Regions from separate parts of the Pseudogulbenkiania sp. FW507-F1 genome, predicted to be linked through region 2. Evidence: predicted binding sites of a transcription regulator. Region 2 holds the regulator's gene; each other region holds the start of a gene.
The links. The regulator FNR, encoded in region 2, switches genes on or off when oxygen is low (the NO sensors DNR and NnrR bind a similar motif). The targets are predictions, from matches to a motif close to TTGATNNNNATCAA.
Positions count from the first base shown of each region.

Region 1: norV (anaerobic nitric oxide reductase flavorubredoxin) is a predicted target of FNR. The motif match lies at 5,810-5,823, and genes of this name have one in related genera.
Region 3: cobA (uroporphyrinogen-III C-methyltransferase) is a predicted target of FNR. The motif match lies at 3,998-4,011, and genes of this name have one in related genera.

Region 1 is NZ_JBYSWM010000002.1:166,480-173,899, forward strand. It holds gene AC3WG5_RS02295 (type II asparaginase) at 1-93, opposite strand, end outside; gene AC3WG5_RS02300 (TIGR03862 family flavoprotein) at 618-1,874, shown strand; gene AC3WG5_RS02305 (2-hydroxyacid dehydrogenase) at 1,891-2,814, shown strand; gene AC3WG5_RS02310 (MFS transporter) at 2,889-4,154, opposite strand; gene AC3WG5_RS02315 (LysR substrate-binding domain-containing protein) at 4,269-5,183, shown strand; gene AC3WG5_RS02320 (RrF2 family transcriptional regulator) at 5,208-5,660, opposite strand; gene norV (anaerobic nitric oxide reductase flavorubredoxin) at 5,921-7,315, shown strand; gene AC3WG5_RS02330 (FAD-dependent oxidoreductase) at 7,340-7,420, shown strand, end outside.
Region 2 is NZ_JBYSWM010000007.1:152,632-160,051, forward strand. It holds gene hmpA (NO-inducible flavohemoprotein) at 1-624, shown strand, start outside; gene AC3WG5_RS06720 (RrF2 family transcriptional regulator) at 682-1,143, shown strand; gene AC3WG5_RS06725 (patatin-like phospholipase family protein) at 1,523-2,506, shown strand; gene hemN (oxygen-independent coproporphyrinogen III oxidase) at 2,594-4,003, opposite strand; gene fnr (fumarate/nitrate reduction transcriptional regulator Fnr) at 4,137-4,892, shown strand; gene AC3WG5_RS06740 (DUF1853 family protein) at 5,104-6,054, opposite strand; gene AC3WG5_RS06745 (RNA methyltransferase) at 6,032-6,796, opposite strand; gene AC3WG5_RS06750 (inositol monophosphatase family protein) at 6,938-7,420, shown strand, end outside.
Region 3 is NZ_JBYSWM010000028.1:4,943-12,362, forward strand. It holds gene AC3WG5_RS15745 (L-serine ammonia-lyase) at 1-1,000, opposite strand, end outside; gene glyA (serine hydroxymethyltransferase) at 1,231-2,487, opposite strand; glycine riboswitch at 2,742-2,830, opposite strand; gene cobA (uroporphyrinogen-III C-methyltransferase) at 3,094-3,933, opposite strand; gene AC3WG5_RS15760 (c-type cytochrome) at 4,087-4,512, shown strand; gene AC3WG5_RS15765 (cbb3-type cytochrome c oxidase subunit I) at 4,558-6,003, shown strand; gene AC3WG5_RS15770 (cytochrome c oxidase subunit 3 family protein) at 6,117-6,707, shown strand; gene AC3WG5_RS15775 (cytochrome C oxidase subunit IV family protein) at 6,865-7,125, shown strand; gene AC3WG5_RS15780 (CbbQ/NirQ/NorQ/GpvN family protein) at 7,135-7,420, shown strand, end outside.

The sequences.
Region 1 (7,420 bases), on a different contig from region 2:
GGCCGGAGCGGCGTCTTCGGCATGGGCGAAGGAAAAGACGGCGGAGCAAGCCAGCAGGGCGGCAGCGCGAGCAAAGCGTTTATCGACAAACATGTTCTCTCCTTTGAGGATTCATCGTGGCCAGAGCGTGATTCGCCCCGACCGGTAGAGGCGGGGTCGCCACGGCCGCCTCGATGGCGGCAGGCGGGGCGCCCCCGGCAAGCGGCGCAGGTTCTTGCGACCTGCTGCCATGTTCTAGCCCGGGTCGCTATTGAGCAGGAATCGGGCCAGCCCGCGACCAGACAAACCAAAACCCAACCCATTGATTTTTATCGAACAAATTCCGGCCACTCCAACAAACAGACGGAACACCGTACTTCCCCGGACATTAGCACACGGAAATCCGAACACCACACCCGCACAAGGGCGGCGGCGGCTGGCGGCGGCCCGCTTGGGTTTTGACGACGTTTCTGTGACAATCAGCCCCTCTCGGGCAGGGACGCCACGTGACGCTTGCCTTTGCCCGCCAAAACAAGGCGTTAGCGGCCGCCGTCGCCGCCCGCCACTCACCAGCCATAGCCAGGACCAGAAGCGATGACACACGCCGCCATGCCGCCCGCCACCACGGAGCGCCGACGATGACCACGACAGCAACAGGCCCGAGCCGCCGCGTCGCCATCGTCGGCGGCGGTCCGGCCGGACTGATGGCGGCCGAAGTGCTGAGCCGGCAAGGCGCACAGGTCGACGTCTACGACGCCATGCCCTCGGTCGGGCGCAAGTTCCTGCTGGCCGGCGTCGGCGGCATGAACATCACCCACTCCGAGCCGGCCGAGCCGTTCTTGTCTCGCTACGGCAGCCGCAGCGAGCAGTTGCGGCCCTGGCTGCAGGCCTTCGGCGGTGAGCAACTGCGCGAATGGGTGCACGGGCTGGGCATCGACACCTTCGTCGGCTCGTCCGGGCGGGTGTTTCCCACCGCGATGAAAGCCGCGCCGCTGTTGCGCGCCTGGCTGCAGCGCCTGCGCGAAGCCGGCGTACGTATCCACGTGCGCCACCGCTGGCAGGGCTGGAGCGACGACGGCGCCCTGCTGCTGAGCACGCCGGAAGGCGACAAGAGGGTCCGCGCCGACGCCGTACTGCTGGCACTGGGCGGCGGCAGCTGGGCCAAGCTGGGCTCGGATGGGACGTGGCTGCCAAGGTTGGCCGAACGCGGCGTCGAGGTCAGCCCGCTGGTGCCGTCCAACTGCGGTTTCGACGTCGGCTGGAGCGAGCACTTCCGCAGCCGTTTTGCCGGTGAGCCGCTGAAATCGGTGGTGCTGAGCTTCACCGACGCGGACGGCTGCGAGCAGCACAAGCAGGGTGAGTTCGTCGTCACCGGGGGTGGCGTCGAGGGCAGCCTGATCTACGCCTTTTCCGCCCCTCTGCGCGACGCCATCGCCGCGCACGGCAGCGCCACCATCCACCTCGACCTGGCGCCGGGCAAGGACCTGGCGCGCGTCACCGCGGAGGTGGCGCACCCGCGCGGCTCGCGCTCCCTGTCCAGCCACCTGCAAAGCCGCGTCGGGCTGAAGGGCGTGAAGATGGGCTTGCTGCGCGAGTGCCTGGGCAAGGACACCATGAACGATCCGCAGCGACTGGCGGCGGCGATCAAGGCGCTGCCGGTCAAGCTCATCGCGCCGCGCCCGCTCGACGAGGCCATCAGCAGCGGCGGCGGCGTCACCTTTGCCGCGCTCGACGAGCGCCTGATGCTGCGCCAACTGCCCGGCGTGTTCTGCGCCGGCGAGATGCTGGACTGGGAAGCCCCGACCGGCGGCTACCTGCTCACCGCCTGCTTCGCCAGCGGCCGCGCCGCCGGATTGGGGGTGTGGGAGTGGCTGCAGACGCGCCGGCCCACCTGAGAACGAAGGAAACGCCATGCTCTATCTCTACGCCCCGCAGGATGCCGAACAGCTGACGCCGCTGCTGCGCCAGGCGCTGCCCGATATCGACCTGGCGGTGTGGCCGCAGGAGGTCGACGACGCGGCCGTGCGCTACGCCGTGGTGTGGAATCCGCCGGAAGGGTTTTTCGCCCGCTTTCCCCGGCTCGAGGCGGTGTTCGCGCTCGGCGCCGGGGTGGACCGCCTGCTCGCCCGTGCCGACCTGCCGGCGACGCTACCGGTGATCCGCCTGACCGACGCCGGCATGGCGCAGCAGATGGCGGAGTACGCGCTGTACGGCGTGCTGCGCTACCAGCGCCAGTTCGACGTCTACCAGCGGCAGCAGGCCGAGCGCCGCTGGCAGCCGCAACGGCCCCGGCTGGCGCACGAGGCCCGCGTCAGTGTGCTGGGCCTGGGCGCCATCGGTGCGGTAGTCGCCACCACCCTGGCCGGGCGGGGCTACACCGTGTCCGGCTGGAGCCGCAGCCCGCGCCAGCTGCCCGGCGTCGCCTGCCGGCACGGCAGCGCGGCGCTGGACACGCTGCTGGCCGAGACCGACGTGCTGGTGAGCCTGCTGCCGTCCACCCCGGAAACGCGCGGCCTGCTCGACCATGAGCGGCTGGCCCGGCTGCCCCATGGCGCGGCACTGATCAACGCCGGCCGCGGCGACCAACTCGACCAGGAGGCCCTGCTCGCTCTGCTCGACGCCGGCCAGCTGCGCTTTGCCCAGCTCGACGTGTTCGCCAGCGAGCCGCTGGCCCCGGAGCACCCGCTGTGGACACACCCGAACGTGACCGTCACCCCGCACATTGCCGCCATCACCCTGCCCGGCCCGGCGGTAGCGCAGATCGCCGCCAGCCTGCGGGCACTACGAAGCGGGGCAAGGCCGGAAGGGTGGGTCGACCGGCAACGGGCCTATTGAGCGGACAGAAAAAAACCCGGCAGCGAAAGACTCGCGCCGGGTCCGGAGACCGGAAACAAGAGGAGGAGAAAAACTCAGTTCGTTGCAGCCGGCAGCGGTGCCAGGCGACGCAGCCGCAGCGCGATGCCGAGGCACAACAGCAGGCCGCCCGTCAGCGCCAGCACCACCCCGCCCCAGCCACCCGAGCTCCACATCAGGCCCGAGGCCGAGCCCAGGCCGCTGCCGCCCAGGTAGTAGCAGCTCAGGTAGAGCGCCGAGGCCAGACCGCGCGCCCGGCTGGCGCGGCGGCCGATCCAGCTGCTCGCCACCGAGTGCGCGCCGAAGAAACCGAAGGTGAACACCGCGATGCCCGGCACCACCAGCCACAGCGTGCCGGCCAGCGTCAGCGTCAGCCCGGCCAGCATCAGGCTCACCATGACCCACAACACGTTGCGCCGCCCCAGACGGTCGGCCAGCCGCCCCACCCAGGCCGAGCTCCACATCCCCACCACGTACAGCAGGAACACCGCGCCGACCGCGCTCGGCGACAGGTTGAACGGCGCCAGCGCCAGGTGGTAGCCGAGGTAGTTGTACAGGCTGACGAAGCAGCCCATCAGCAAAAAGGCCGTGGCGAACAACCAGGGCAGACCGTCATCGGCCAGATGCAGGCGCAGGTTGCCGCGCACCTCGCCCAGCACCAGCCGCGCCGGACGGAAATGCCGCGACGGCGGCAGGCAGCGCCAGAACACCACGGCCGACCCCAGCCCGAACAGGCCCAGCACCGCCACCGCCTCGCGCCAGCTGGCCCATTCGCTCATCAGCGACAGGAAAAAGCGTCCGCTCATGCCGCCCAGCGCGTTGCCGGCGATATACAGCCCCATCGACTGCCCCAGCGAGGCCGGCTCGATCTCCTCGCTCAGATAGGCCATCGCCACCGCCGGGATGCCGGCCAGCGCGATGCCCAGCAGGGTGCGCAGCAGCAGCAGTTGGCCGAAACTGCCGGCAAATGCCGCCAGCAGCGTCAACAACGCGGCCAGGCCGAGCGACAGGTTCATCACCGGCTTGCGGCCGTAGCGGTCGGCCAGGAGGCTCATCGGGATCAGCGCCACCGCCAGCGCGCCGGTTGCGGCCGACACCACGCCGCTGGCCGCCGCCGGCGACAGGCCGAAGTCGTGCGAGAACATCGGCATCAGCGGCTGCATGCCGTACAGTGAGGAAAAGGTGGCGAAACCGCCGAAGAACATGCCCCAGCTGGTGCGGCGGAAGGCGGGGGTGCCGGCACGCAGTCGTTCGTGCACCGGGGCGGTGGGCGGAGCGGGAAAAACAGTGGCGCGGGATACGGCTAAGGCATCGGAAGACATGGTCAAGACTCGGCTGGCGGCCCCGGTCAGGGGCTGGATAACCGAATGCTAGGACTGGACAAAACGCCAGTCCAATATATATTTAATCGTTGATTAATACGTAAAAGATATCACGTGGAACTGCGTCACCTGCGTTACTTCGTCGTCGTCGCCGAAGAACTCAACTTCACCCGCGCCGCCGAACGCCTGCACATCGCCCAGCCGCCCTTGAGCCAGCAGATTCGCTCGCTGGAAGAACAACTGGGCGTCGCCCTGTTCGAGCGCAGCAAGCGCCGCGTGGCGCTGACCGATGCCGGGGAGCGCTACCTGCAGCACGCCCGCCGCATCCTAGCCGAGGTGGAACAGGCCGCCGACGATGCCCGCCGCGCCGCGCGCGGCGAGGTGGGCGAGCTGCGCGTCGGCTTCACCTCCTCGCTGCCATTCACCAGCCTGTTGCCCGGGCTGATCTCCGACTATCGCCGCCACTACCCGCAGGTGCAGCTGACGCTGCGCGAGATGTTCACCGCGCTGCAGTTCGAGGCGCTGCGCGCAGAACGGCTGGACATCGGCTTCGTGCGTTTCCACGGCAAGGAAAACCCGCCCGACCTGCAACTGCGCGAGATCCACCGCGACCCGCTGCGGCTGGTGATCAACGCCCGCCACCCGCTGGCCGCGCAGCCCCACGCGTCGCTGGAGCAGTTGCGCGACGAGAGTTTCATCATCTACCCGGCCGGCGCCGGCACCGGGCTCAACGTGCAGGTGCGCCAGCTCTGCCTGGCGGCCGGCTTCGAACCGAGGATTGTGCAGGAAGCGCGCGAGGCCACCACCCAGATCGGGCTGGTGGCGGCGGGTCTCGGCGTGGCGCTGCTGCCCTCGCCGCTGGAGTGCGTGAAGATGCCGGGGGTGCGCTATCTGCCGCTCAGCGACGAGGGGGCGTACCTGTCGCTGGGGCTGGCGACGCGCCCTGGGCCCGTTCCGCCGTTGCTGGCGGGGTTTCTGGATTGCCTGCAGAACCGCAAAGAAATGGAGCCGATCAAGAACAGCGCGTGACGCGGCGTCGCCGCGCCGGGTTTCTCAATCGGAGACGAGCCGGATCTCGATGCCCAAGGCCCGCCCCAGCCCCGCCGGCTGAACCAGCAGATCGGCCAGGGTATGGCGCGACAATTCGCCGTAAAAGGCCTCCTGGGCCGCATGCAGCACGTTCATCAGGCGGCACGCCGAGGCGATGCGGCATTGCGAGTGCAGGGGATCGAAACACTCGACCAGCACGTTGTCGGTCTCGGCGGCACGCACTAGTTTGCCGAGGTTGACCTGCCGCGGATCGCCCGCCAGGCGCATCCCTCCGCCCTTGCCGCGCACGGTGGTGAGATAGCCATGCTGGCCGAGGAAAAACACCACCTTGGTCAGGTGGCTGGCGGAAATGCCGTACGCCTGGGCGATCTCGTTGATCGTCACCAGGCGCTCGCCCGCCAGCGCGCTGTACATCATCACGCGCAGGCAGTAATCGGTAAAAGCCGTCAGTCGCACGATCGGTGCCGTTCCATGGGGTTGTTCAATCAGGTAGGCCCGGTTGGGGTCGAACCTGCATTCTATCTTGCCTGTGGCGCCGCGACAGCGGGCCCAAGCTTGATTCTGGCATACGATATAGGCATACAGGGCACGGCAACAGCCCGCTCTTGATATACCTCAAGCGAATTCATGATAACCAATAAGATTCATTTACGGTGAATGTTATGAAGTATAAGATTCATTTCACACGAATCTTATACCTCAAGGAGCTCTCTGCCATGGCTTTCACCGTCAAAAACAACATCCGCTGGGTTGGTAAACAGGATTGGGAACTGCGTGAATTTCACGGCAGCGAATACAGCACCCATCGCGGCTCCAGCTACAACAGCTATCTGGTCAAGGAAGAAAAAATCGCCCTGATCGATACCGTCTGGGCGCCTTACGCCGAAGAATTCGTCGCCAATCTGGCCAAGGAGGTGGACCTCGGCGCCATCGATTACATCATCGCCAACCATAACGAGATCGACCACAGCGGCGCCTTGCCGGCACTGATGGCGCGCATCCCCGACACGCCGATCTACTGCACTGCCAACGGCGTCAAATCGCTACGCGGCCACTACCACCAGGACTGGAATTTCCAGATCGTCAAGACCGGGGACAGCCTCGACCTCGGCAACGGCAAGCAACTGGTGTTTGTCGAGATGCCGATGCTGCACTGGCCGGACAGCATGGCCACCTACCTGACCGGCGACGCCGTGCTGTTCAGCAACGATGCCTTCGGCCAACACTACGCCAGCGCCCAGATGTTCAACGACCAGTGCGACCCGGTCGAACTGCAGGAAGAATGCATCAAGTATTACGCCAATATCCTGACCCCGTTCAGCCCGCTGGTGACCCAGAAGATTCATGAAGTTCTGGCGCTGAACCTGCCGATCGACATGATCGCCACCAGCCACGGCATCATCTGGCGCGACAAGCCGACCCAGATCGTCGAGCAATACCTGAAGTGGGCCGACGACTACCAGGAGAACCAGATCACCCTGGTCTACGACACCATGTGGAACGGCACCCGCATGATGGCCGAGGCGATTGCCGAAGGCATCCGCAAGGCGGACCAGGATGTCGTGATCAAGCTGTTCAACCTGTCCAACACTGACAAGAACGACGTCCTCACCCACGTGTTCAAGTCCAAGGCCATTCTGGTCGGCAGCCCGACCGTCAACAACGTGATGTTGCCGCATGTTGCCGCCCTGCTCGAGGAAATGACCGGCCTGCGCTTCAAGAACAAGGCGGCCGCCTCCTTCGGCACCCACGGCTGGAGCGGTGGTGCGGTGGAACGTATCGCCAAGCGCCTGGACGACGCTGGTTTCCGCGTGCTCAACCCGGGCATCACCGCCGAATGGCGGCCGAACGACGATGCCCTCGCCCAGGGGGTGCGTTTTGGCGAGGCGTTCATCGAGCAACTGGGCAGCACCGGACAGAATACGGCGGACGCCGCCGCCGCGTGCGGCTGCAGCGGCAAGATGCGCTGCAAGACCTGCTCGTGGATTTACGACCCGCAGCAGGGGGACGCGGCCCAGGGGGTCGCCGCCGGCACCGCCTGGCAGGACGTCCCCGAGACCTTCCTCTGCCCGGTGTGCTTCATGGGCAAGAGCGACTTTGTCCCCGCCTAAGCGACGGCTTCTGGAGAAAACACGATGAAAAAGCCCCTCGTCATCATCGGCAGTGGCCATGCCGGCTACACCCTGGCCCGGGCGTTCCGCCAGCACGACAGCACC
Region 2 (7,420 bases):
GAACTGGGGTTGCTGCAGCCGCGCCAGTACAGCCTGTCGGACGCACCGGGCCAGGATTACCTGCGCATCTCGGTCAAGCGCGAACCCGGCAACGGTAGCACCCCGGCCGGACGCATCTCCAACCTGCTGCACGACACCGTGCACGAAGGCGACCAGCTCGAACTGGCCCCGCCGGGTGGCGACTTCTTCCTGCACGAAGAACGCAGCACCCCGGTCGTGCTGATCAGCGGCGGGGTTGGCGTGACGCCGATGCTCGCCATGCTCAACCATCTGGTGCTGACGCGAAGCCCGCGCCGCGTCGCCTTCGTCCACGGCTGTCGCAACGGTGCGGTGCACGCCATGAAGCGCCACGTCAACCAGCTGGCGGCGGAATGCGACAATGTCAGCAAGGTGGTGTTCTACGAAGAAGTGGGTGCCGAAGACCGCCTGGGCGAAGACTACGACCAGCAAGGCCGCGTCGACCTGGGCGCTGTGCGCGAGCAGGTACTGCTGCCGGATGCCGACTACTACCTGTGCGGCCCCTTGGCGTTCATGCTGGCGCAGCGCGACTGGCTGCTGGCGGCCGGGGTGGACGGCGGGCGCATCCACTACGAAGTGTTCGGCTCGCATACCATAGCCGGCTGATTGTGCCGCGCGGGTGGGAGGGGTATCCTGCCCGCATCACTCGAGACAGAACGAATCATGCAGTTGACCCGCTTCACCGACCTCGGCCTCAGGGTATTGATGTACCTGACCCACCGCGAACGCGACACCCCGGTCACCATCCCGGAAATCGCCGAGCGCTTCGCCGTGTCGCGCAACCACCTGGTCAAGGTAGTGCACTTCATGGCGCAGCAGGGCTGGCTGGTCACCACCCGAGGCAAGGGCGGCGGGCTGGCGCTGGCGCGCCCGGCCGATCACTACCGGCTGGGCGACGTCATCCGCACCCTGGAAGGCATGAGTGACCTGATCGACTGCGCCGAGCCGCCCTGCGCGCTGCGCAGCGGCTGCCAGCTCAAGTCGGCGCTGGACGTCGGCCTCACCGCCTTCTTCGAGGCGCTCAACCGCTTCACGCTGGCCTCCGCCGTCGCCGCGCCGACCGGCGAGGCCATCGTCCGCCTGCACCGCCGGCCCCGTCCGCTGGAGCCGGGCACCGTCTCCTAACGCCCTCCGCCGCCCTATCCGGTGGTTCGACGCTGGCACGGCGCCGCTCCGCGCGACACCGCACTGGACACCGCTCTCCCCGCCCTCCATCGGCCGCTCTGGCCCTGTGCTCTCCCCGCCACCGGGCCGCGGCGATCGCCCGGGACGGCCTGGCCACGTCTGCCGCCGTACTTTGCCCTGCCGGCATCCCCCACACATCGCCCCCTCTGCGGAACATGGCCGGAAGTTTGCTTGCCTAAACCGGGTCGGCGTCATGCCATGGCCACCTGAGCGGCCCCGCCACCTCTCACCCAGCGTTGCAGATTCCCCGGCAACACATCCCCGCAACAGAACGGCTCTAGCCTGTAGCAGGCTGGCTTCTTCGAGAAAGGGAACACCCATGAAGACCACTGAGATCGCCTTGGCCTTGCAAGGCGGCGGCGCGCACGGCGCCTTTACCTGGGGCGTACTGGACAGGCTGCTGGAAACACGCCGCTATCACCCCGCCGCGCTGAGCGGCGCCAGTGCCGGCGCCATGAACGCGGCGCTGCTGGCCTACGGCTGGATGGAGGGTGGTTACGACGGCGCGCGCGAGGCGCTGGGACAGTTCTGGCAACGGCTGTCGGCGCTCTACCCCTGGCCGGCGGCGCACGCCCCGCCCGTGGCGCTGCAAGGGCTGCTGCAGCTGTCGCACTTCCTGACCTCGGACCAGCTCAACCCGTTCGACTACAACCCGCTGCGCGAGCTGATCGCCAGCAGCATCGACTTCGCCCGGCTGCGCACCACCCCGATCCAGCTGTTCATCGCCGCGACCCACGTCAACAGCGGACGCCTCAAGCTGTTCCATGCCCACGAGCTGAGCGTGGAGCACCTGCTGGCTTCCGCCTGCCTGCCGCAGCTGCACCACACCGTACACATCGACGGCGAAGCCTACTGGGACGGCGGCCTCACCGCCAACCCGCCGCTGTTTCCGCTGGCCTACCAGGGGCGCGCCCGCGATATCGTGCTGGTGACGCTGGTGCCGCAACAGTGGGAGGAGACGCCTGGGCGTGCCGGCGCGGTCGAGCGCCGCCTCAACGACATCAGCTTCGGCTCGTCGCTGCATACCGAGTTGCAAGGGCTGGCCATCGCCAAGCGCGAAGCCGGCAGAAGTCTGTTCGGCCTGGGCCGCCTGGAGCGACACCTGCGCCAGCTGCGCCTGCACCATATCGATGCGGACGCTACCACCGGCGCGCTCGACAGCCTGAGCAAGCTCACGCCGCATCACGGCCTGGTGCAGCAGTTGTTTGCCGCCGGGCGCGAGCGGGCGCAGGCCTGGCTGCAAGAGCACGGTGCGGAAGTCGGGAGAAAAAGCACGATGCGGCTGTGGCGGCGCATCGGCTGACACGGGGCGACGTCGTCGCGGCGCAACGAAGAGCCGCGGCAAGAGCGCGCCACGACCGCAAGGCGGCCGTGGCGGGAAGGGAAAGGATCAGATGGTGCGCGAGTAGCGCGCCTTGGTCTGGCGCTCGCGCAGGTGGCGGTCGAAAGCCATGGCGATGTTGCGGATCAGGAAGCGGCCTTTGGGCTCAACCATCAGGAAGTCGCCGTCGAAAGTGAGCAGGCCCTGCTGCTGGAACTCGCGGATGGCCGGCATCTCGGCGGCAAAGTACTCGGCGAAGTTGATGCCGTGCACCTGCTCGATGGCTTCCACCGACAGCGCGAAGCGGCACATCAGCGCCTGGATGATGGAGCGGCGCAGGATGTCGTCGCCGTCCAGCACCATGCCGCGCAGCACCGGCAGGCGGTTTTCGTCGAGTGCGGCGTAGTAGCTCTCGAGATCCTTCTCGTTCTGGCTGTAACAGGGGCCGACCTTGCCGATGGAGGACACGCCGAAGCCGATCATGTCGCAGTCGGCGTGCGTGGAGTAGCCCTGGAAATTGCGCTGCAGCCGGCCCTGGCGCAGCGCCACGGTGAGGTCGTCCTCCGGCTTGGCGAAGTGGTCCATGCCGATGAACACGTAGCCGGCGGCGGCCAGCTGTTCCACCGAGTGCTGCAGGATGTCGAGCTTGACCGGCGGCAGCGGCAGGTCGGCCTCGTTGATGCGCCGCTGCGGCATGAACACCGTCGGCAGATGGGCGTAGTTATAGAGCGCGATGCGGTCCGGCCCCATGGCGATGACCTTGTCGACCGTGGCCGCCACCGACTCCTGGGTCTGCAGCGGCAGGCCGTAGATCAGATCGACGCTTACCGAGCGGAAGCCGGCCTCGCGCGCGGCGTCGATCACCACGCGCGTCTCTTCTTCGCTCTGGATGCGGTTGACCGCCTGCTGCACGCGCGGCTCGAAATCCTGCACCCCGACACTCATCCGGTTGAAGCCCAGGCGCGCCAGATGCAGCACGGTGTCGCGCGTCACCTTGCGCGGATCTATCTCAATGGAATATTCTCCCTCCGCCAAGAATTCGAAGCGGGTCCGGAGTATCCCCATCAGCCGTTCCAGCTGTTCATCCGACAGGAAGGTCGGGGTGCCACCGCCGAAGTGCAGCTGGATCACTTTTTCGCGCTGCCCCAGCACGTCGGCCACCAGGCCGACTTCCTTCTCCAGGTAATCGAGGTAGCGGTCGGCGCGGCTCTTGTCCTTGGTGATGATCTTGTTGCAGCCGCAGTAATAGCACACGGTATTGCAGAACGGCAGATGCACGTAGAGCGAGATCGGACGGCTGTTGGCGCCGATCTTGCGCTGCTGCAGCCAGTGACGGTAGTCCTTGGCGCTGAAGTCGTCGGTGAAGCGGTCTGCGGTCGGGTACGAGGTATAACGCGGGCCGGCGCCGTCGAGACGGGCAATCAGGGCGCGGTCGAACTCGCAACGTGTGGGCGAAAACGGTGGGTGGGTGGTGTTCATGATGTCTCGCGATGGAAAAACCAGTGGTGGACTGGTAAATTTGCGGCAAACCTCCCAGAAACGCTTTGACCGACATCAAGGCCCAACGCTTTGACCAACATCAAGGCTTACTTAACAGAAGCGGACATGCCGCATGACTGACTCGACTGTTGTTCCCCTGCAAGCCCTCAAGGTCTCCTGCTCCAACTGCACGCTGCGCGAATTGTGTCTGCCCCTGGGTCTGAACCGTGAGGAAATGACGCGACTGGATGCGGTGATCCGCCAGAGCCGGCGCCTGAAACGTGGCGAAGCGCTGTTTCGCAACGGCGAGGGCTTCAAGTCACTGTACGCGGTACGTACCGGTTTCTTCAAGACCTGCATCTCCAGCCAGGACGGGCGCGAGCAGGTCACCGGCTTTCACATGTCGGGCGAACTGATGGGACTGGACGGGATTTCGGCCAACGTGCACGGCTGCAACGCCGTCGCGCTGGAAGACAGCGAGGTGTGCGAGCTGCCGTTCAGCCGCATGCAGAACCTGGCGCTGGAGATTCCCTCGCTGCAACACCACTTCTACCGGCTGATGAGCCGCGAGATCGTGCGCGATCACAACGTGATGATGCTGCTGGGCAATATGAAGGCGGAGGAACGGCTGGCCGCCTTCCTCATCAACCTGTCGCAGCGCCTGACGGTACGCGGTTTCGCCGCCAACGACTTCATCCTGCGCATGAGCCGCGAGGAGATCGGCAGCTTCCTGGGGCTCAAGCTGGAGACGGTGAGCCGCACCCTGTCCAAGTTCCAGCAGCAGGGCTGGATCGCGGTGGACCACAAGCACATCCAGCTGGAGCAGCCCGAGCAGCTCAAGCAGTTGGTCGCCGGCTGCGCCAACGCCCACCCGACGCCGAACCACTGAGAACCTGTTTACGATCTCGCGAGCTAGAGCGAGACAAGGCAAAAACAGCTGAGGATGCGGAGTTTACAAGTAGTAAATGAGCATTCCAAAGTCGTTTTTAACGCCGTATCGCCGAAGCGCAGCAGATCGTAAACAGGTTCTGAGCCCTTCCGCGCCCCCGCGGTCCTAGCGTCAGCGGGCGGCCCACCGGCCACCGCGGCATGAATGGCGTTCAGCGCCCCCCGCTTCCCGCCTTGCCATTGGTCAGTTCCTGCACCGTGTCGAGCAACTCGGCCAGTCGCGCCGGCGGCGGCCAGTTCGGCGGGCAGACAAAACCGCGCGCCACTTCCTCCCAGTCCCCGCCCCCCAACGGCAAGACCTCGGCCACCAGCTGTGGCGCCTCTGCCGCCGCCAGGTGGCGGCGCAGCGCGTCCTCGTCCAGCGTCTCGGCCTCGTCCACCCGCGCCGGCGCCAGCCAGCGCAAGCGCGGCAGCCACACCCAGCGCGACGCCAGCGAGCGCCGCGGCCACGGCGCCAGCAGCGGGCGCGCCCAGCCGGTGAGGAGGTCGGGGGCCAGCGGCGGCTCGAGCAGCACGGCATGGGGATAGAACAGCCAGCCCGCCAGCCTGGCCGCGGTGCGGCAGCCGACGAAGCCGGGCGGCAACAAGGGTTGCGCCGCCGCGTGGCGCGACAGCGCGAGCTGATCCTGCAACTTGGCCGCCTTCAGCGCCCAGGCATCGCGCAGGCTGGGGCCGACCAGGGTATGGCGCCCTTCGCCCAGCATCAGGTAGAACTTGCTGGCGGTTTCGAGGTGCCACGGCTCGCCGTCGATGCGCAGCAGGAAGTCGAATTCGCCAATGGTGCGCAGCTCGCCATTCTGCACCTGCAGATTGGCCGCCACGCACTCGATGTGCGGCGCGAGCTCGAACCAGAACGCCAGCAGGTTTTCGGCGTAGCGACCAAGGCGGGTGGTGGGACGGGCGGCGAGCCAGGCCACTAGCGCCGCCGGGGCGCGGTCGAGTTCGGCCAACAGTCCCGGTCCGGCGTCGCCCAGCAGGCGCTCGGGCAGAATGTCGGCGCCGGTCAGCCACGGCGCCGGCGCCGTCAGTAGAAAGGCCAGGTCGCGCACCGCCGGGTGCGCGTAGGGCAGGTAGAAAGTGCTACTGCTGGCGGCGGCCGTCATCGCGCTGGGCCACGCGCTGCACCTGCTTGAGGAAGCCGCGCAGGATGTCGATTTCCTCGCGCAGCAGGTTGGCGCGGTTGAACAGGGTACGCAGGCGGCGCATCAGGCGCTCGCCGTTGCGCCGCTCGTAGTAGCCGATATCGGCCAGGGTCTGGTCGAGGTGGCCGCAGAAGCCCTCCACCTCGTCGCGCGTCGCGCTCTCCCCTTCCGGACGCAGGTAATCGACGTCGACGCCGGTGTGGCTGAACAGCTCGTAGGTCATCACCTGTACCGCCATCGCCAGGTTGAGCGAGAAATACTCGGGGTTGCCGGGAATGGTCACCAGCCGGTTGCACAGCTCGACCTCGTCGATCGACAGGCCGAAGGTCTCGTTGCCGAACACCAGCGCCACTTGTTCGCCGTCGCGCGCGCGCGCCACCAGCTCCGGCGTGGTTTCGCGCGGAGTGGAGAGCGGCGTGGTCAGCTCGCGGCGGCGGCTGGTCAGGGCGCAGGCCACGGTGACGCCGGACAAGGCTTCGGCCAACGTGTCGACCACCACCGCCTGCTGCAACAGGTCGACCGCGCCGGAGGCCAGCGTGTCGGCCTCGGGGCTGGGGAAGGTCTTGGGCTCGACCAGGTAGAGCCGCGACAGCCCCATGGTCTTCATCGCCCGCGCCGCCGATCCGATATTGCCCGGATGGCTGGGGCGCGCCAGCACCACACGAATGTTCTTCAAAAAATCAGGGACTTCGGGTTTCTTCATTCGCCATTTCGCATTAAAATAGACGGCTTATCAAAAGCCCGTCCATGAGCCGGGTTTTTTCGTTCCTTAACCCAGATTGTTTCCTACTACGATTTTCCCTACCGGGAAGGCCGGGGTAGTTGTCTTTACTAGAGGCCGTCAATGCATCCCATGCTCAACGTCGCGGTGAAAGCCGCCCGTCGCGCCGCCAGCGTCATCCAGCGCGCGTCGCACAACGTCGACACCATCCGCGTCGAGAAGAAGCAGCACAACGATTTCGTCTCCGAAATCGACCGCGCCGCCGAAGAGGCCATCATCTCGACCATTCTCGACGCCTACCCCAAGCATGGGATTCTAGCAGAAGAGTCCGGCGCCCAAGGCCTGGGCAACGCCGAGTTCGAGTGGATCATCGACCCGCTCGACGGCACCACCAACTTCCTGCACGGCCACCCGCAATACTCGGTGTCGATCGCCCTGATGCACAAGGGTCAAATCCAGCAGGCCGTAGTGTATGACCCCAACCGCAACGACCTGTTCACCGCCTCGCGCGGCGTCGGCGCCTTCCTCAACGACCGCCGCATCCGCGTTTCCAAGCGCATTGCCATGAACGAATGCGTGATCGCCACCGGCTTCCCGGTGACCGAC
Region 3 (7,420 bases), on a different contig from region 2:
TGAGCTTGAACAGGATGCCGATGGCGCCGGCCGTCAACAGGAAGCGCACCACGCCGTCTTCATTGGCGCCGGGCACGAAGCGGGAATAGTAGTGCAGCACCGCCGGCACGATGCCGGCCGCGCCGTTGGTCGGCGCGGTCACCACGCGGCCGCCGCCGGCGTTCTCTTCGTTTACCGCCAGCGCGTAGAGGTTGACCCAGTCGATCACCGTGAGCGGGTCGCGCAGGCTGGCCTCGGGCGCCGCCAGCAGCTTGCGGTGCATATCGGCGGCGCGGCGCTTGACTTTCATGCCGCCGGGCAGGATGCCTTCGTGGGCGCAGCCGCGTTTCACGCACGCCTGCATCACGTGCCAGATGTTGAGCAGGCCGGCGCGCACTTCTTCCTCGCTACGCCAGGCCAGTTCGTTCTCCAGCATGATCTGGCTGATCGGCTTGTTGTGCTCCTTGCACAGCGCCAGCAGCTCGGCGGCGTTGTTGAAGGGATGGCGCAGCTCGGTGGCGCCGGGCGGCACGAAGCCGGCCTCCACCGCCGCCTCGTCCACCACGAAGCCACCACCTACCGAGTAGTAGGCGCGCTTGTCGAGCACGTTGCCGGCGTCGTCGCGGGCCTCGAAGGTCATGCCGTTGGGGTGGAAGGGCAGCGACTTGCGCTTGTGCAGCACCAGGTGCTCCGGCTCGGTGAACACCACTTCGTGCTGGCCGAGCAGCGACAGCCGTTTGTTGCTGCGGATTGCTGCCACCATGGCCGGCACCGCGTCGGTGTCGACTTCGTCCGGTAGTTCGCCCTGCAGGCCGAGCAGTACCGCCACGTCCGAGCCGTGGCCCTTGCCGGTGGCGCCGAGTGAGCCGAACAGCTCGCTGCGCACGCTGGCCACTCTTTCCAGCAGGCCGTCCTTCTCCAGCCGGGCGACGAACTGGCGCGCGGCACGCATCGGCCCCACGGTGTGCGAACTGGACGGGCCGATACCGATCTTGAACAGGTCAAAGACGCTGATTGCCATGGTTGCTTCTCTTGCTACGGCACCCCGCTAGGCGGGGGCCTGATGAATTCGGGAGACAACCCCCGGCCGTTTCCGGCCGGGGTAAAACTTGATCAAGGGTCACGATCCTGCCACGTTTCCGAGAGGGCTGTTGGCATTGTCCTCATCGCAGGATGGGAAATCCATCGATGATGGGTTCCTCTGAATTGCCCCCATCCTGCGGCGTGCGCGACCGATCGTGAGGCGGGTTCTTAGCCGCGGTACACCGGGAAAGCTGCGCACAGCTCGGCCACCTGGTGCTTGACGCGCTCGATCACCGCCGGGTTCTCGATGTCGTCGAGGATGTCGCAGATCCAGCCGGCCACGCGCTCCACTTCGGCTTCCTTGAAGCCGCGCGTGGTGACGGCCGGGGTGCCGATGCGGATGCCGCTGGTGACGAACGGGCTTTGCGGGTCGTTCGGCACGGCGTTCTTGTTCACCGTGATGTGCGCCGCGCCCAGTGCCGCGTCAGCCGCCTTGCCGGTCAGCCCCTGGCTGATCAGCGACAGCAGGAACAGGTGGTCGTCCGTCTTGTTGGACACCACGCTGTAACCGCGGTTCTGGAACACCGTGACCATGGCGCGGGCGTTGGCGATGACCTGTTGCTGGTAGGCCTTGAATTCCGGCTGCTGCGCCTCGAGGAAGGCCACCGCCTTGGCGGCGATGACGTGCATCAGCGGGCCGCCCTGGATGCCGGGGAACACCAGCGAGTTGAACTTCTTCTCCAGCTCCGGGTTGCTCTTGCACAGGATCAGGCCGCCGCGCGGGCCGCGCAGGGTCTTGTGGGTGGTGGTGGTGACGACGTCGGCGAACGGCACCGGGTTCGGGTAGAGCCCGGCGGCGACCAGGCCGGCGACGTGCGCCATGTCGACGAACAGGTAGGCACCGACGCTGTCGGCGATTTCGCGGAAGCGGGCGAAGTCGAGCACCAGGGAGTAGGCGGAGAAGCCGGCCACGATCATCTTCGGCTTGTGTTCTTCGGCCAACCTTTGCACTTCGTCGTAGTCGATCTCGCCGGTGTCCGGGTTGAGGCCGTACTGTACCGCGTTGTAGATCTTGCCGGAGAAGTTGACCTTGGCGCCGTGGGTGAGATGGCCGCCGTGCGCCAGGCTCATGCCCAGCACGGTGTCGTGCGGTTCCAAGAGCGCCATGTAGACGGCGGCGTTGGCCTGCGAGCCGGAGTGCGGCTGCACGTTGGCGTAGTCGGCGCCGAACAGCTGCTTGGCGCGGTCGATGGCGAGCTGCTCGACCACGTCGACGTGCTCGCAGCCGCCGTAGTAGCGCTTGCCGGGGTAGCCTTCGGCATATTTGTTGGTGAGTTGCGAGCCCTGCGCCTGCATCACGCGCGGGCTGGTGTAGTTTTCGGAGGCGATCAGCTCGATGTGATCTTCCTGGCGCTGGCGCTCGGCCTCCAGCGCGTTCCACAGGGCGTCGTCGAAGCCGGCAATCTGCATATCCTGGGTAAACATGTGCTGTCCTTGTTGTTGCAGGGCCGGCGGCCAATGGCGGCCGCCGCGTGCCCGGTCGTTGGTGTCGACCTGTGGCCCGCACGGGCGAGGGAAGGGGTAAAGGGCGGGTGCAACGGCACGGACGCGGGTCCCCATCCGACACAGGTCAGATGACGCCCCCTCTGTCCTTTTGCCTGAGAGATTACGGCGGGGTGACGGGCACCCGGCCATGCTTCCTTCGGCGAGGCCTCACGGGCCTACTCTCCAGAGAGCCGAACGACATTGCGGTTCTTTTGCCTGAGAGTTTCTGGGGCGATACCCCTTCGGCGCCACCGCTCAAGGTGGTCTCTCCCGCAATGTTTGACGCGGCTGGTGCCGAATCTAGAGATGCCGCCGCAGCCTGTCAACGTGATTCGTCACGCGCCGGCGGCGGCACGGACGCGGCGCAGCGGGCAGGGTGTCGGCGGTGCCCGCCGACGCGGGGAGCCGGCGGGGAGAATAGTCGCTTTGGTGACGAAACTGGTCGGCTGTTGAGCTGCCGAGCCGCTACCGCCGGGCCGATGCGCGCCGGCCCTGCTCGGGGCCGGTGTCGGGTCGATGCAACACTTCCGGTGCGTGCCGGCAGGCTCATGCCGGCGCGGCTGCCACGGGGGCTGAGGCGGCGCTCAGCGTCGGGTAGAGCCGCACCACCTCGCCGATGATCAGCAAGGCTGGCGGACGCACGCCGGCCGCCGCGATGCGTGCCGGCAGGGTGGCCAGGTCGGCGCTGACGATGCGCTGCTGCGGCGTGGTGGCGCGCTCGATCACGGCGGCGGGGGTGGTGCCGGGGCGGCCGTGGCGCATCAGCTCGGCACAGATGCGCGCCGCTTCGGCCAGGCCCATGTAGATCACCAGGGTTTCCTCGGCGCCGGTGTGGCGCGTCCACTCGAGTTCGTCTTCGCCGTCGCGGCGGTGGCCGGTGACGAAGCTCACGCCTTGGGCGTGGTCGCGGTGGGTGAGCGGGATCAGCCCGCGCGCCGCGGCACCGCAGGCGGCGGTGATGCCGGGGATCACTTCGCACGGAATGCCGGCCTCGGCCAGCGCCTGGACCTCTTCGCCGCCGCGGCCGAACAGGAACGGGTCGCCGCCCTTGAGGCGCGCCACGCGCCGGCCCTGGCGTGCCTGGCGGATCAGCAGGGCGTTGATCTCGCCCTGCGGCAAGGTGTGGCGGCTGGCTTCCTTGCCGACGTCAATGCGCCAGGCCGAGGGCGACGCCAGTGCCAGCACGGCGGGGTCGACCAGGTGGTCGTACAGCACCACCTCGGCTCGTTGCAACCGGGCCAGTCCCTTGACCGTGATGAGCTCCGGATCACCCGGTCCGGCGCCGATCAGACAGACCGTGCCGGGGGGAAAGTCGTCGTTGGCGGAGGCGGTCTGAGCGGCGCTGGCGGCCGCTGCCGAGAGGGGGGGAGAGGCGGGGTGGTTCATGCGGACTCCTGCAGCAAGGCGATGACAATGGCGCAAGTGTAGGAATGGCGCGGCCGGGAAATCGTTGATTCGCATCAATGTCGTAAACATGTATCGCCCATACAGTTTACCCCAGGCACCGGGTGTTTCCGGTGATATGTGATAGGAGGCCGTATGAGCGCCAGCTTCACCAAGTCGACCGCCCGCAATATTTTCTATGGTGGGGCGGTGTTTTTCTTTCTGTTGTTTCTTGCATTGACGTTCGATACCACCCAGGCGCTGCCCAAGCGCGACAACCGCGTCAACCTGACCGAGCAGGTCGCGCGCGGCAAGAACATCTGGGAGACGCGCAACTGTATCGGCTGCCACACCCTGTTGGGTGAGGGCGCCTACTTTGCGCCGGAACTGGGCAACGTCTACCAGCGCCGCGGACCGGAGTTCATCAAGGCCTGGATCAAGGGTCAGCCGACCGGCGCCCCGGGTCGTCGCCAGATGCCGCAGTTCCATCTGACCGACGGCGAACTGGACGACCTGGTCGCCTTCCTCAAGTACAGCTCCGAGATCAATACCAACAACTGGCCGCCCAACATCGAAGGCTAAGGCTGCCGAGCGGGATGAATTCTTGTCAGATTTAGGGAGATTCGCATGAGTACCTCGACCACGGCGGTTCTCGACACCCCTCGGGGTGTGGAGGAACACGCCGCCACCCGGCTGAAATACCGCTCGCAGGCGGTAGCCAAGCCTTACTTCATTGCCGCCATCGGGCTGTTCTTCGGCCAGATCGTGTTCGGCCTGATCATGGGCCTGCAGTACGTGATCGGTGATTTCCTGTTCCCGGAAATTCCGTTCAACGTGGCGCGCATGGTGCACACCAACCTGTTGATCGTGTGGCTGCTGTTCGGCTTCATGGGCGCCGGTTACTACATGATTCCGGAGGAGTCGGAACGGGAGCTGCACAGTCCTAAACTCGCCATCATCACCTTCTGGGTGTTCCTGGTGGCGGGCGCCCTGACCATCGTCGGCTACCTGTCGGTACCGTACGCCACGCTGGCCCAGCTGACCCATAACGAGATCCTGCCGACCATGGGACGCGAGTTCCTGGAGCAGCCCACCATCACCAAGGTGGGGATCGTGCTGGTGGCGCTGTCCTTCCTCTACAACCTGTCGATGACCGTGCTGTCCGGCCGCAAGACCAGCGTCAGCCTGGTGATGATGCTGGGGCTGTGGGGCCTGGCGATCTTCTTCCTGTTCTCGTTCTACAACCCGACCAACCTGGTGCTGGACAAGTACTTCTGGTGGTACGTGGTGCACCTGTGGGTGGAAGGCGTGTGGGAACTGATCATGGGCGCCATGCTGGCCTTCGTGCTGATCAAGGTGACCGGCGTCGACCGCGAGGTGGTGGAGAAGTGGCTGTACGTGATCATCGCCATGACGCTGATCTCCGGCATCATCGGCACCGGTCACCACTACTACTGGATCGGTACCCCGGGGTACTGGCAGTGGTGGGGCTCGATCTTCTCGGCGATCGAACCGATTCCGTTCTTCATGATGACGCTGTTCGCCTTCAACATGGTCAACCGTCGCCGTCGCGAACATCCGAACAAGGCCGCCGTGCTGTGGGCCCTGGGGACCGGTGTGATGGCCTTCCTCGGCGCCGGGGTGTGGGGCTTCCTGCATACGCTGGCTCCGGTGAACTACCTGACGCACGGCACCCAGCTCACCGCCGCGCACGGTCACATGGCCTTCTACGGTGCCTACGCCATGGTGGTGATCACGATGATCTCCTACACCATGCCCAAGCTGCGTGGTCGCGAGGCCAACAGCCGCGGCGCCCAGAAACTGGAGATGGTGTCGTTCTGGCTGATGACCCTCGCCATGGTGGCCATCACGCTGTTCCTGACCGCCGCCGGCTACGTGCAGGTGTCGCTGCAGCGCATGGGTACCACGCCGATGCCGTTCATGGCCGCTCAGGACCATGCCGCGACCTACTACTGGCTGCGTGAAGCCAGCGGTGTGGTGTTCTTCATCGGTCTCGCGCTCTACATCATCAGCTTCTTCGTCAAGGGCAAGACCGACGAAGCCGCCCACTGAGTGTGTGTAGCTAAAGGCGGCCCGGGGGGATTCGGGTCGCCTTTTTTTATCGGAAGCCGGTTTGGCCCGCTGCGTGTGCGATGCGGGGCCGGGCCGGACCCTGGGAGGCAAATATGAACCAGAGCGTAACCCTGTCGGCTTCGGCCAACCCGCGCGAGGTGCCGGGCGATCTGGCGATGTGGTTCTTCATCCTCGCCGAGCTGCTGGTGTTCGGGGTGTTCTTTCTCGCCTACGGCTATGCCCGGGCGCACGACCCTGCCACCTTCGTCGCCGGCCAGCGCCAGCTGGCGCTGGGCGTGCCCACCGTCAATACCCTGCTGCTGATTGCCGGCAGCGCCAGCGTGTCGGCGGCGGTGCGGGCCTTCGTGCTCGATCGCCAGCGCACCGCCCGGCGTCTGCTGTGGCTGACCGTGGCGCTGGGAATGGGCTTCGTGGTGCTCAAGTGCGGCGAGTTCGCCGGCAAGTTCGCCGCCGGCATCACGCTGTCGAGCGACACCTTCTGGATGTTCTACCTGTCGCTCACCTTCTTCCACTTCCTGCACGTCATCCTCGGCATGGTGATCATCGGTGCCGTGGCCGTGTACGCCCGCGACGGGCGCTACCGGCCGGGCCAGCTCGCCGGTGTGGAGACCGCCGCCGCCTACTGGCACATGGTGGACCTGGTGTGGGTGGTGCTGTTCGCGCTGGTGTACGTGGCACGTTAGAGCCTGTCCACGATCGTGTTGCACGTCCCTGATCGGGACGCCATGGCGTAGCCCAGCCGAGGGCCACCCGCGACACATCCTGAACCGGTTCTGAGTGATTTTTATTGCTTGCCCTTGGTCAAGGTGAGGCCGGGGCCCGACGCGTAAGTTGATGACTATGAACGCTTTGAGAGATTTCCCTACCGTCTGGCGGGTGTGGCTGTGGTTGACCGCGCTGACCCTGCTGGCGGCTTTTCTTGCTGACGCTCACCTCACCCCCGGCCACCTTGCGCTGGCGGCGTTGTCGGTGGCCTGGCTCAAGGGTCTGGCCATCGTCGAGCACTACATGGCCCTGCGCCACGCCCCAGCCTGGCTGCGGCTGACCGTGCACGGCTGGCTGGCGCTGGTGAGCGCCGTGTTGATTTTTAGTTTCCTGTGAGAGAACGCCATGAACGCACCCACCGTTTCGGCCCAGCTTGATGTTCCTTTCTACCAGCCGGTCGGCTCCGAATGCGAGCTGTTCGAGGCCGCCTGGCGTCAGCAGCTGCCGGTGCTGATCAAGGGCCCCACCGGCTGCGGCAAGACCCGCTTCGTCGCCCACATGGCGGCGCGCCTCGGCCTGCCGCTGATCACCGTGTCCTGCCACGACGACCTGACCGCCGCCGATCTGGTCGGCCGCCACCTGATCGGCGACGGCGCCACCTACTGGAGCGATGGCCCGCTCACCCGCGCCG